Regions from separate parts of the Leptolyngbya sp. PL-A3 genome, predicted to be linked through region 1. Evidence: predicted binding sites of a transcription regulator. Region 1 holds the regulator's gene; each other region holds the start of a gene.

The links. Region 1 encodes NtcA, which controls nitrogen genes in cyanobacteria. Its sites were predicted from a motif close to TTTGTANNNNNNNNTACAAA; they were not measured.
Region 2: the regulator NtcA is predicted to act here: its motif matches at 1,883-1,902, upstream of NDI52_RS05540 (MSMEG_0572/Sll0783 family nitrogen starvation response protein).
Region 3: the regulator NtcA is predicted to act here: its motif matches at 1,187-1,206, upstream of NDI52_RS05405 (ammonium transporter).
Region 4: the regulator NtcA is predicted to act here: its motif matches at 1,432-1,451, upstream of urtA (urea ABC transporter substrate-binding protein).

What each region holds. Positions count from the first base shown of each region.
Region 1 is NZ_JAMPLB010000012.1:91,308-94,461, forward strand. It holds gene NDI52_RS11865 (DUF3084 domain-containing protein) at 1-851, opposite strand, end outside; gene ntcA (global nitrogen regulator NtcA) at 1,026-1,697, opposite strand; gene fabI (enoyl-ACP reductase FabI) at 2,307-3,083, shown strand.
Region 2 is NZ_JAMPLB010000004.1:194,734-197,887, forward strand. It holds gene NDI52_RS05530 (LysR substrate-binding domain-containing protein) at 1-74, shown strand, start outside; gene NDI52_RS05535 (MSMEG_0569 family flavin-dependent oxidoreductase) at 91-1,368, opposite strand; gene NDI52_RS05540 (MSMEG_0572/Sll0783 family nitrogen starvation response protein) at 2,013-2,495, shown strand; gene NDI52_RS05545 (Nit6803 family nitrilase) at 2,702-3,154, shown strand, end outside.
Region 3 is NZ_JAMPLB010000004.1:160,816-163,969, reverse strand. It holds gene NDI52_RS05410 (DUF2231 domain-containing protein) at 1-425, opposite strand, end outside; gene NDI52_RS05405 (ammonium transporter) at 1,398-2,834, shown strand; gene NDI52_RS05400 (S9 family peptidase) at 2,934-3,154, opposite strand, start outside.
Region 4 is NZ_JAMPLB010000032.1:62,843-65,996, reverse strand. It holds gene NDI52_RS21620 (hypothetical protein) at 1-816, shown strand, start outside; gene urtA (urea ABC transporter substrate-binding protein) at 1,559-2,875, shown strand; gene NDI52_RS21610 (branched-chain amino acid ABC transporter permease) at 3,038-3,154, shown strand, end outside.

The sequences.
Region 1 (3,154 bases):
TTCGCGTTTTGGAGTAACTCCCGCACGACCTGAGGTGCACTATCGGGGTCAACAATTCGGACTAGATTCGCGCTCAACGGCTGGTTACGAAGCAATGCCACATTCCCCTGACGTAACCCCTGGAACTCGCGATCTAGATCTGCGATTGCCTGAGTCAAAATTGTGCGCTGAGTTTCCAGCGTACTCAACTGAGCTTCCCGTTCGGCAATCTGACGGTCGCGTTCGGCAATCTCCTGTTCGCGTTCGGCGATCTCCTGTTCGCGTTGGGCAATTTGCTGGTTGCGATCGCGCTGCAACTGGTTGATCTCGCTGCGTAACTGACGGGCCTGTTGCGTGACGCTCTGGAGCAGCCCGCGGGCCTCCTGGAAGCTGGCATCTACCTGTTGCAGCTGAGCTTCGGTGGAACTTAGACGTTGGCTCGTCTCCTTGAGCCGCTGCTCTCGAGCCTGGCTCTGGGCGATCGCCTGCTGTAACTCTCGATTTGTCTCCTGAAGCCGCCGCCGCGCCTGTTGCTGTTGTCTCAATGCCAAATCTCGCTCAGACTGAACCTCCTCCTGCTCCGTACGGGCCTGATCCAACTGTTCCCGAGCTGTCGCCAGGTCATCCTGAATCTGCTCCAGCTCAAAAACCCCTGTCCGTAGCTGATCACTGATCGCAAACAAGATACCAAAGGTCACCGCCGAAATCACGATACCCGTCAGGATAGTAATCAGGGTGGCCGTCTGCCGAGGCCGCAGGTTGAACAAACTGAGACGCGCTTTACCTACACGCATCCCAAGGCGATCGCCCACCGTGGCAATTACCGCCCCTAAAATCAAAATTGCTGCAATTAATACAAGCCCCGTGGTCATTCCCGGCTCTGTCTAATACAGCTACAGCCTACTGCATTCTGCTGAGTGTTTTGCGTGTAATTACGGGATGTGAAACGAGACTCTGTCAGGGAAGGGTGCAGTGCATCTTTCCTCAACGAAAAACAAAATTTTATGGAGGAGGGTTGTTTCACAGCCCTCCTCCATAAAATTGGGTTACGTAAACTGCTGGCTCAACGCCACCGGGTTGTAAACCGTAATTTTTTTCTTGTGGATTGAAATCATCTTGTCCGTCCGGAGTTCCCCAAGTAGGCGGGTAACGGTGACGCGGGTAGACCCGATGGCCTCGGCGATCGCCTGGTGCGACAACTTCAGGTCGATGGTGATCCCCTCCGGGGTCGGCACGCCAAAATCCCGGCAGAGAATGAGCAGGAAGCTGACCAATCGCGATCCCATATCCCGGTGGGCCAGGGTTTCAATCATCATTTCTGTTTGCAAAATCCGAGATGACAGACCCTTTAGCATCAACATAGATAGCTCTGGGTGCTCTTTCAAGGCTTTTTCTACCTGTTCGATGGGCACTGACAACAGTTCTGCGGGGGTAAAGGCGACAGCATGGTAAAAGCGATCGGCCCGCTGCCCAGTAATCAGTGACAACACACCAAACACACTATTTTCCCGTAGCAGCGCCACGGTGATCTCTTCCCCGGCTTCATACACCCGAGACAATTTGACTGCACCCTTCAACAAAAAGTACACACGCTCTGCCGGGTCTCCGGGGAAGAAGATGGTTTTGCCACGGTCGAAGGTCTCCACCATCGGCGGGAAAACACCACCACTTAATTGACGAAAGACATCCGCCAGAGGCTTATCTTGTGCCACAACCATTCCTCTCGTCCTGCCTAAACCGTAGTGAGGGGGCTAATCAAATCCTGCTTCAAGTCAGCAAAAGTTGACCGAATCATGACTTTAGAACACTTAAACTAACTTTAGAGCTAGTTTTTGTATCGAAAATTACGTTACAGAGCGAACTACCTCAAGTTACACCCCTGGTGCCCAAAAATATTGCCGTAGATTGGCTGCGATCGCATTATTTGCCAGAAGACAGAGGCCATAGACCTGAACCATGAGATTCACTTAATAGTGAATAATATCTCGTCAGAGTGTATTCTTTTATTAAAACTAAATTTTGAACGGATTAAATAACAATGAGCTATCTCTCCATAGCACTTTGTTATTTCATGTCTCTCCCAACCCAAAAATCAAATTTTGCTGCTGCTTTCTAGCGGCAAAATTAGGGCTCTGAATTGGGTGAAGTACGCAGCCAGTAGTAAAGGGAAAGGTTGGGCGTAAAGCACTCAACCTTTCCCTTTACTACTGGCTTGATGTGACAGCCAGAAAAGCGAGTTCCCGAAGTCTCCTCTCCGCCCCCTATCGCGACGATCCCTCTTTCTTGTATTCTGAAGGGCGCTTTATATTCCATACCTCCTCATTCCCATGCTGGATTTAACTGGAAAAAATGCCCTCGTAACTGGCATTGCCAATAACCGCTCCATCGCCTGGGGCATTGCCCAGCAACTCCACAAAGCGGGAGCCAACCTTGGCATCACCTATTTGCCCGACGAGAAGGGCCGTTTTGAAAAGAAGGTGGGAGAGCTGGTTGAGCCTTTGAACCCCTCTATCTTTGTTCCTTGTGACGTTCAAAACGAGGAGCAGGTGGTTGCCGCCTTCGACACCGTGCGCGACAAGTGGGGTCGTCTTGACATTCTGATTCACTGCCTGGCCTTTGCCAACAAAGAAGACCTGACTGGCGACTTTAGCAATGTCTCCCGAGGCAACTTCAATCTGGCGATGGAAGTCAGTGCCTACTCCCTGGTGCAACTGTGCCGGGCTGCCAAGCCTCTGATGACAGAGGGTGGCTCTGTCGTGACCTTGACTTACCTGGGCGGTGTGAAGGTCATTCCTAACTACAACATGATGGGGGTGGCAAAGGCTGCACTGGAAATGAATGTGCGCTACCTGGCCTCAGAGATGGGCCCCCAGAATATCCGTGTGAACGGCATTTCCGCTGGACCTATTCGCACTCTGGCTTCCTCAGCAGTCGGTGGCATTCTAGATATGATGCGTCATGTAGAAGAGGTTGCCCCTCTACGCCGCACAGTTACGCAAGAGGAGGTCGGAAATGCTGCAGCATTTCTGTGTAGCCCTCTAGCAAGTGGCATCACAGGCCAGATTATCTACGTGGATTCGGGTTACGAGATTATGGGGATGTAGGTGTTGAGACAGGGGGCCAAGGGAGCAGGGGAGCAGGGGGAATGGAGATAGATTCTAAATAGCTCGAGAAT
Region 2 (3,154 bases), on a different contig from region 1:
CTACCATTCAGCGTTTTCTAGATGTAGTTAAGGCCATCATTCCAGCCCAGCATTCACCCAACCTTAAAGGCTGAAAGCCTTTAGGCTAAGCTATGAGCCGATGGCAACCTCATTGACCGTTTGCATCACAACAGGGGTAACTTGATGGCGCGAAGCAATACAATCTACCAGGTAGTGGGCATCGCGGGCGATACCTGAGAAGCGACCCGAGCCCCAGGTATAGAGCCAGGGCAAGCCCAAAAAATAGAGGCCACGCAAGGGAGTAATACCCCGATTGTGCGCTGGGTAACCCTTGCCATCAAAAACAGGCAGTTCAATCCACCGAAAGTCCATATGATAGCCTGTGGCCCAAATGACCGTACTGATTTCGGTGACGGGGAGTGCGATCGCTTCTTCCCCTTCCGTCGGTTCCCACAGGGGCACATAGGGCGGCTCAGTAGGCGCTTCAATGTGGTGCTTCTCGATGAAGGTATCGATGGTGCGCTTGATGCTCTCGGCGACACCATCAGCCTGATCGAGATTGGTCTTCAGATCGTCGCCAAACTCCAATTGGTTATTTTGAATTCGCAGTAGGCGACCATGAAGCTGCATTCCTTCGGTAGCGAACTGGCGCAGATCAATTTCTTTGCCCCCATCGCGGCCAGAGACGTAATGATTGGTACGGGCGCGTACACCGTCTTTTTGGGGGTGTTCATCTACAGGCAAATCGTAGTAACCCATCTGATCCAACCAATCCACCACATCTTTACCCCGATAGGTACGAGGCGATCGCGGCGCACTCCCCACACATAAATGCACTTGCCGTCCAGCCCGATGCAAGTCCTCCGCGATCTGGCAACCTGACTGCCCTGTGCCCACCACCAATACCGCACCTTCTGGTAAGGATTCAGGATTTTTGTATTGGGATGAGTGCAGTTGAGTCATGGAATCAGGGAAGCGTTCGGCGATCGCTGGAATTCGGGGATTATGATACCCACCTGTCGCGATCACGACATGATCTGCGGTGTAGTCACCAATGGAGGTGTCGATTTCAAAGCCACCCGCTTCGCCCTGCCGCAGACGGGTGACTTCCACACCTTCACGAATGGGCGGCTCAAAAGAGCGGGCATAGTTCACGATGTACTCGACGATCGCATCCCGTCCCATAAAGCCTTGGGGGTCATCTCCCGTGTAGGGAAAACCCGGCAGTTGACATTGCCAGTTGGGTGTTACGAGGCAGAAGGAATCCCAACGTTTCGAGCGCCAGGAATGGGCAATTTGATACTTCTCAAAGACAAGATGCTCGATGCCGCGCTCTTTCAGGCAGTAGCTCATCGATAAACCTGCCTGCCCACCGCCCACAATGACAACCGGATAGTGTGACCGCATGTATCGCAACCTCAGGAATGTTTGCTTGGGAGTGCTGTGTTTGCACCTTAAGGGCTGATTCCGTGCAGCCTTGTACTTTGCGTTACAGAACGTGGAGGTTTAGCGGTATTTATAGGTAGGGCAGGTTGACTCAAGCGTTATCACAAAGTTTTTGTCGATTTACCTATTGATTTGAATAGTAGGTAGTGCTTTAAACGTATGAATGGGATGTAGTGGAAGGGGCACGAAGCGCCCCTTCCACTACATCCCATTCATACGTTAACCTCAGTTCGGGATAAGCTGAAGTGCTCATTTTGGCGTGCGCAAAGCGCACGCCAAAATGGGCGTTTTCGAGTGCCGCGCGTTGCGCGGCACTCGAAAACGCCCTTAACCCGAACTCAGGTTACGTTAAGGCATGATCACTACAGACCTGAGGTAAGAAACCTGGCACTTTCGATAGGGGCGATCGCACAAATCACTCCATCATTCCATTGCAATAGAATGATCCCCTATCGATACAGCCAGATCTAACGATTTTGTAAAAGCAGATACAGGGACAACCTTTCACCCCCCGTAAGGTGCTGACTAAATGTGGTTCATGAATCTCCTTCAAACACTCCACAGTTTTCTGCTTGCTCGTTCTCGATATTTAAGGACTTCCCTCCATGCCTGAAGTAACCACTCCTGCCCACCAGACAGGTGACTTTTTCGTTGATTACGAAGAGAAAGTATTTCCTGATGTTCAAGCTGAGCCGGGTGAAAAAGCCCTGGTAACGTTCCACACCGTTGCGTTCGAGGGTTCGATTGGGTTCGTGAATCTGCTGCAAGCCACGCGTCTGATCCGCAAAGGGTTCGAAACTTCGGTGTTGCTCTATGGGCCAGGGGTAACTCTGGGGGTACAACGGGGTTTCCCCAAGCTGGGCGATGCGGCATTTCCAGGCCACCAGAATTTCAACAACCAGTTGGTAAAAGTTATGGAAGAGGGTGGCAAGGTTTACGCCTGCCGCTTTGCCCTGCAAGCACTCTATGGTCATGGTGAACCGTCGCTCATTCCCGGAATTCGGCCCATCAATCCCCTGGATGTGCTGGACTTGGTGCTCATGCACCGCAAGGATGGCGCACTGATTATTGATACCTGGACGCTCTAATCAACACCTGTAGGGGCGAATGGCTATTCGCCCTTACCCACGAAGTTCATTGTTAAGACTGGGCAACCTATCGTTTACCCAAAAGATTAAAACCCTGGTTTAGAGCCAGACAAACGTAATTTGCCCTAGCAGACCGTTAAACACCCGTTTCGTGTTGCGGTGTCTTTGTGATGCCGAACTCATCCTCGCTTCTCACACACGAACTTATGTTGGATTATTCCAAAACCATTCGAGCCGCAGCCGTACAGTTGAGTCCGGTGTTGTATAGTCGGGAAGGGACAACGGAAAAGGTCTTGGAGGCGATCGCCCAGGCTGCCAAGGAAGGCGTGCAACTGGCGGTTTTTCCTGAAACCTTCATTCCCTACTATCCCTATTTCTCCTTTGTACAACCCCCTGTTTTGATGGGGGCCGAGCATATGCGGCTGTATGAGGAGGCGGTGACGGTACCGGGTCCTGTGGTGGACGCGGTCAGCCGGGCAGCGCGCTCCTACGCCATGGTGGTTGTGTTAGGGGTGAACGAGCGTGACGGAGGATCGCTGTATAACACGCAGTTGATCTTCGACGCGGATGGTTCCCTGTTGATGAAGCGGCGCAAAATCACCCCTACCTACCATGAGCGCATGGTGTGGGGTCAGGGCGATGGGGCTGGCTTAGCGGTA
Region 3 (3,154 bases), on a different contig from region 1:
CCCAAGTAGGTTTGAAATAGTACTGCACCTACCAGGCCCACACTAACGACTAAATATGGAATGGGAAGCTGTTGCTTTTCCTGAGTGCGGATAACGTAGCGCCATCCTGTAACGGCGGCTAAAAAACCAGATAATGACCAGCCTAATAAGGTATGTAAGTTGAGGGTAGAAACTGCGGAACCATAAGGTTCTGCCAAACCCGCTTCAATTTGCCCGAAGATAACTGCAATAAAGATCGAAACCGTTGCAAAAGATAAATTCCACCAGCTCACTTCATAAAGCCGAGAATTCTTGGTGAAATATCCAACTAAATCACAGAACACTGCAAATAACACCATCGCAATGACAAAATGCACCACGATGGGATGAATGGTGTCAGGATAGGGCAGATTGTGTTCATTAAGGGGAGGAAGATACTCAAACACAGCTTCTTACGGTGGGGGTGCAGTAAGCTCCCAGCAAAGATGAACGTACGAGTTGGCATGCATTAGGTAATACTGCCAGTGCTTCAGTACGTTCCCTGGGAGGCTCTGTTTGGAGAGTAACTCCACCTCTTGGGTTACAAAATCTGTCTAAAGAATGAGAGCTTGCTTATAATCTTGAATTGAGGCTGTTTGCTTTAGAATTCGTTTCAAAACATTGAGTTTTCATGTCTTTTTAGCAGGAAAGATCGAGTCTTTTAAACACTTATTAGTTTCTGCCTTTTAAACAATTTCTTAAGAGTTACAGCGCTTTGCGCTTGAATAAAATGCAGCTATTTTTGTAGGACCCTCGCGGAGCGAGGCTCCTACAAAAATAGCTTGTACCTCATAGGCTTGAAAAGTGCTGTATAGGATTTTTTAGTTCAGGAGGCATAAGAGATGGATGTGGGACAAAGTTTCATATCTATTCTTCTTACCTCACTAAACCGGAAAGGTTTATGGTGCTACGCGCTGGTAGGGTTCTGGGCATGTGGATGGGGTGTGGTAACAGGGGTACTTTGTGCCTCTGTTACCACACCCTATCCACATGTTTGAAACATGACCTAGTTGGTTATACGAGAAGCTTTGGAGAGATTAATAGCTGGGGATTCAGCAAGGGCGATCGCCCCAAAACCCAGATCCCTCACCTGCATGGGATCTCAGGTAACACATTGTTAAATCTGACTGAAACTGCAACATTTGATACATTTTGGCGTGAATGTCTATATGTAATCTAAGCCAGAAAATATATGTCCAATAGGGCTTGGCTCGCAAATTTGAAGATGTGCACAGAATAATCAGGGGTGCTGAGTAAAGGTGAAGCTTGCTTACGGCCTCTGGATTTCTTGTTTAGCAAGGCTTCCATCTCAGCCTGCCAAAATTTGCCAGTCAGTTCAAAATTGACATGCCTGCACCACGACTCAAAGAGCGTTACCCATGTTGCTTTCAATCGTAGCTCTTGCAGCTATCAGTTTAACTCTATCATTGGGTCTTTTTCCCCAGGCAGTGCTAGCGCAGACTCCTGATCCCTTAGAAGTCGCTGCAACTGCTCAGGTTTCTGCAGATACAGCTTTCATGCTGATTTGTGCGGCTCTGGTGTTATTGATGACACCAGGATTGGCTTTTTTCTATGGTGGCTTTGTTCGCTCCCTCAATGTACTTAATACATTGATGATGAGCTTTACGATGATGCTATTGGTTGGTGTGACCTGGGTGTTATGGGGATACAGCCTGGCCTTTGCACCAGGCACTTCCTTTATTGGCGGGTTGGAATGGTTATTCCTGAATGGCGTTGGCTTAGAAACTACCGATTACCTGGTGGGGTCTCAGCCAGAGGCGGTTGTGTCCTACGCCCCTACCATTCCCCATGAAGCCTTCATGATGTATCAGGGCATGTTCGCGATGATTACGCCTGCGCTGATCTCGGGGGCGCTGGTAGAGCGCATGAAGTTTCGGGCTTACTTCCTGTTCACGTTGCTCTGGTCTATCTTTATCTACTGTCCCTTAGCTCACATGGTTTGGGCCAAAGGTGGGCTCATGGGCCTATATGGTGGCTTCGGAGCCCTTGACTTCGCAGGAGGCACCGTAGTCCATATCAGCTCTGGAGTTTCTGCTTTCGTGGCAGCGATCATGCTGAAAAACCGTAGAATCTACCCCAATCGTCTGGTTGCTCCTCACAACGTGCCCTTCATCATGTTGGGTGCCGGTCTACTGTGGTTTGGGTGGTTTGGTTTCAACGCAGGTAGTGCCCTGGCTTCTGGTGGCTTAGCGACTGCTGCCTTTGTCGCGACCAACTGTGGGGCCGCTGCTGCTGGCCTTGTGTGGATTTTGATGGAATGGTCTCTAATGGGTAAGCCGACTGCTGTTGGTCTGGCGACTGGTGCTGTTGCAGGTCTCGTGGGGATTACCCCGGCCGCTGGTTTTGTCACCCCCGTTGCGGCTCTGCTGATTGGTGGTATCACGGCCTTCTGCTGTTTCTATGCCATTCGTATCAAGAACAAGCTCGGCATTGACGATGCCCTCGATACGTTCCCAGTTCATGGTGTGGGCGGAACTATTGGGGCTATCCTCACGGGTCTGTTTGCGACCACAACGGTGAATGCGGCGGGTGCTGATGGTCTGTTCTATGGCAATCCTGGCCAGTTGTTCAAACAAATTGCGGCGGTATTAATTGCTTATGCGATCGCGGCCGTTGGTACCTTTATCATCATTAAGCTCCTGCAAGCGACTGTAGGTATTCGTTCTTCTGAAGAGGTCGAAGCTCAGGGTCTGGATCCCTTTGAGCACAGCGAGATTGGTTATGGCGAGTTTGGCATCATGGATATGGCTTCCTCTTCCCATAGCAGTATCGATAAGTCTCTGAAAGACGGCTAAGTTCAAATTCAGTTCAATAGCCAGAAAGGTGCGGCGCTTAGCGCCGCACCTTTTCTTTGGGAAAATGCCTTGATAACAATGCCTTTACCCGCACTGAGGCTACCCAGCAATACCCCACTGACCGAATAAGAATGCGTAGTCCATTGCGATCTCCTTCAGGTGCTCATAGCGGCCTGAGGCACCGCTGTGGCCTGCGCCCATGTTGGTTTTGAGCAGCAGCACATTCGAGTCGGTTTTGAGCGCGCGGAGTTTGGCTGTCCACTTAGCGGGTTCCCAGTAGGAGACGCGAGGATCGTTGAGGCCGGCGGTAATCAGCATGG
Region 4 (3,154 bases), on a different contig from region 1:
ACATTGAAGCTAGCTTTAACAGCAGGTTTGGATAGTCGAGTTTTGCTAGCAGCATCTAAAGACTTTAAAGATAAGATTGAGTATTTCAGATTTAATCATAAGGTTGACGCTCCAGACACGATCATCCCGAGCCGTCTTGCCCAAACATTGGGACTCAACTATGAAGGCCTTACACCAAAATCTCTGAACGATACGTTCCTAGCTGAATACAAACAGGAGCATATCATTCCGCCCATCCTAACGAAAACGACTCATATTCAGCATTACTACTACCATTGGCAAGACAGAAACTACATCAGCATTAACGGAGGAGCGAATGCAGTTGCCAAAACCTGTTTTGGCATTATGAAAGGGAAAGTATCATTAGACATGCTAGTTTGCTTTAGCAACTACGCAACAGATAATGAATTCGTCCGATCAGAACTGAAAGCATGGTTGGAAGACGCCGCTGATTATTCAGAATCTTCTGGGGTTCCTCTGCTCGATCTGTTCTATTGGGAGCAACGATTGGGCAACTGGGGAGCAGACCAGCCTTTCCAGAAGGATATTGCCATAGAAGAGATATGCCCCTGCAATAACAGAAGTTTGATCGCCCACCTCCTACTGATCAATCCTTCAAAGAGATTGACACCGAACTATGAATTCTTTCGAAAACTAATTCAAAGTATGTGGCCTGAGGTTCTAACAGAGCCTATTAACCCTGGGAAAAAGTGGCCCGGAGAAAAGAGATTTAAATCGATTTTAAAGAGGAACAGCGCGCTAAACTTTGCTGCCAAGACAGCGATTTACAAAACAAAGAAAGTGTTTCAATCCTAGTTGAACAACTAGCTTTGTCTAGTTTGATGTGGGGATACTCATACTCCCCACATCAAAACATCGGCATGTTTTCATGACTCTAACGATATCCTTAAAGGTTGGGAGAATACACGTGATTCCGGACTTGTTGGAATAGAAATGGTTTGAGGGGGCGATCGCTCACCCAAAAATCCCTAAACCATGTCTCAAATTATTTCTAACCCCTACTTACAGATGGTTTAGACTTATTTCAGTCTTCATTTATCCATACATTCTCTCTCCGTGATGTATAGACGGATACGAGCTAAATAAGCTTTTCAAGTTCCTTAAAGTGCTAGTGGCAACCGAACCAAGGGAAATTAGGCACACAATATTTAACATTCTCCAAGATTTCAATCGGCGCCTGAGCCAGACATAAAAGGGATGGCAACAAACAAACAAAGAGGGAGCGTGGAAGTTTTCCTCTCTGCCTTGTTTTAAGCCCCTTTTACGCCAAAGAAACCTTCAGAACGAATTTTTCTACGTTTGGGAAATTAGATAAATTAGTGTTCTAATCGGGTCATTGCACGCCGACTATAGGAGTTGTTTATCGACTTAGCATGGTAATTTAATCTTCGCTAGCCCCCCAAGGCAGATTTTGTATCCTAGGACACAAAAAGAGGTCTTACGCCGCTCTAGTATCTGTGCTGATTCGACAATGCATAGAATTTCCTCCGCCTTTTCGTTGCGTTCCCTTCCCTGATTCTTAGGAGAACAAAATTTAATGTCCATGCAGTTTAATCGGCGTAAGTTCCTGGTCTATGGTTCCGCTGCTCTCGGAACCAGTATGTTGTTGAAGGCGTGTGCAAGTTCTTCCTCAGACACAGCCGAGTCGCCTGCGGCTTCGCCTGCTGCGGGCGCTTCGCCTGCGGCTGCCAGTGGTGACACGATTAAGGTCGGGATTCTTCACTCCCTAAGCGGCACGATGGCCATCAGTGAAACCACTGTCGTTGAAGCTGAGCAACTCGCTATCAAAGAAATCAACGCCGCAGGTGGGGTGCTGGGCAAGCAGATCGAGGCTGTGATTGAAGATGGTGCCTCTGACTGGCCCACCTTCGCAGAAAAAGCAACCAAGCTGATCGATCAGGACAAGGTCGTAACAGTTTTCGGCTGCTGGACTTCGGCCAGCCGGAAAGCTGTATTACCCGTGTTTGAGTCTAAGAACCACATGCTCTGGTACCCCGTGCAGTACGAGGGTCAAGAGTGTTCTAAGAACATCTTCTACACGGGAGCTGCCCCCAACCAGCAAATCGAGCCTGCCGTTGACTGGCTGCTCGAAAACAAAGGGAAAGAGTTCTTCCTGGTGGGTTCTGACTACGTGTTCCCCCGTACCGCGAACACGATTATCAAAGAACAGCTCAAAGCGAAGGGTGGCGCAACTGTTGGTGAAGACTACCTGCCCCTGGGTAGCACCGAAGTTACTCCCATCATCACCAAAATCAAGCAGGCTCTACCCAACGGTGGCGTGATCTTCAACAGCTTGAACGGGGACAGCAACGTGGCCTTCTTCAAGCAGATGCAGGGCGCAGGCCTCACCCCCGACAAGTATCCCACCATGTCGGTGAGTATTGCGGAAGAAGAAGTGCGTCAGATTGGCAAAGAGTTCCTCATCGGCCACTATGCCGCATGGAACTACTTCCAGACTGTTGAAAGCCCTGAAAACACCAAGTGGGTTGCCGACTTCAAGAAAGAGTACGGCGAAGACCGCGTAACCAACGACCCCATGGAAGCGGCCTACATCATGGTTTATCTGTGGAAGCAGGCTGTTGAGAAGGCAGGCACCACTGACCTGGAAGCGGTACGTGCTGCGGCTATCGGCCAGGAGTTCGCCGCTCCCGAAGGGCCGGTGAAGATGACCGCTGCTCACCACATCACCAAGACAGTGCGAATTGGTGAGGTGCGTGACGACGGTCTGTTTAATATTGTTTACTCCACCGATGGCCCCGTTGATCCGCTGCCCTGGAACCAGTATGTACCGGAAACCAAGGGCTTCGCTTGCGACTGGACCGATCCCGCGAAGGGCGGTAAGTTCAAAGGCTAAATTGAACGTCTGATTCAGGGCGGCGGTGCTTGGGCTGCCGCCCTCTTTTTATACCTGTAGCCACTCTTGGATAGGGCAGAGGGAAAGGGTGGATACGGTGCAGATGAATCCTTCTGCCCTAGCTCAGAGTGGCAATAGCCAGAATTCATAGGGAGAAAGCCAGTGTGGCAAGGGTTGTTTGATGGCCTGTTTAATGGCATCAGTATCGGTGCCGTTTTGTTAATCGCGGCACTAGGGCTGGCGATCGTTTTTGGTTTGATGGGTGTGATCAACCTGGCC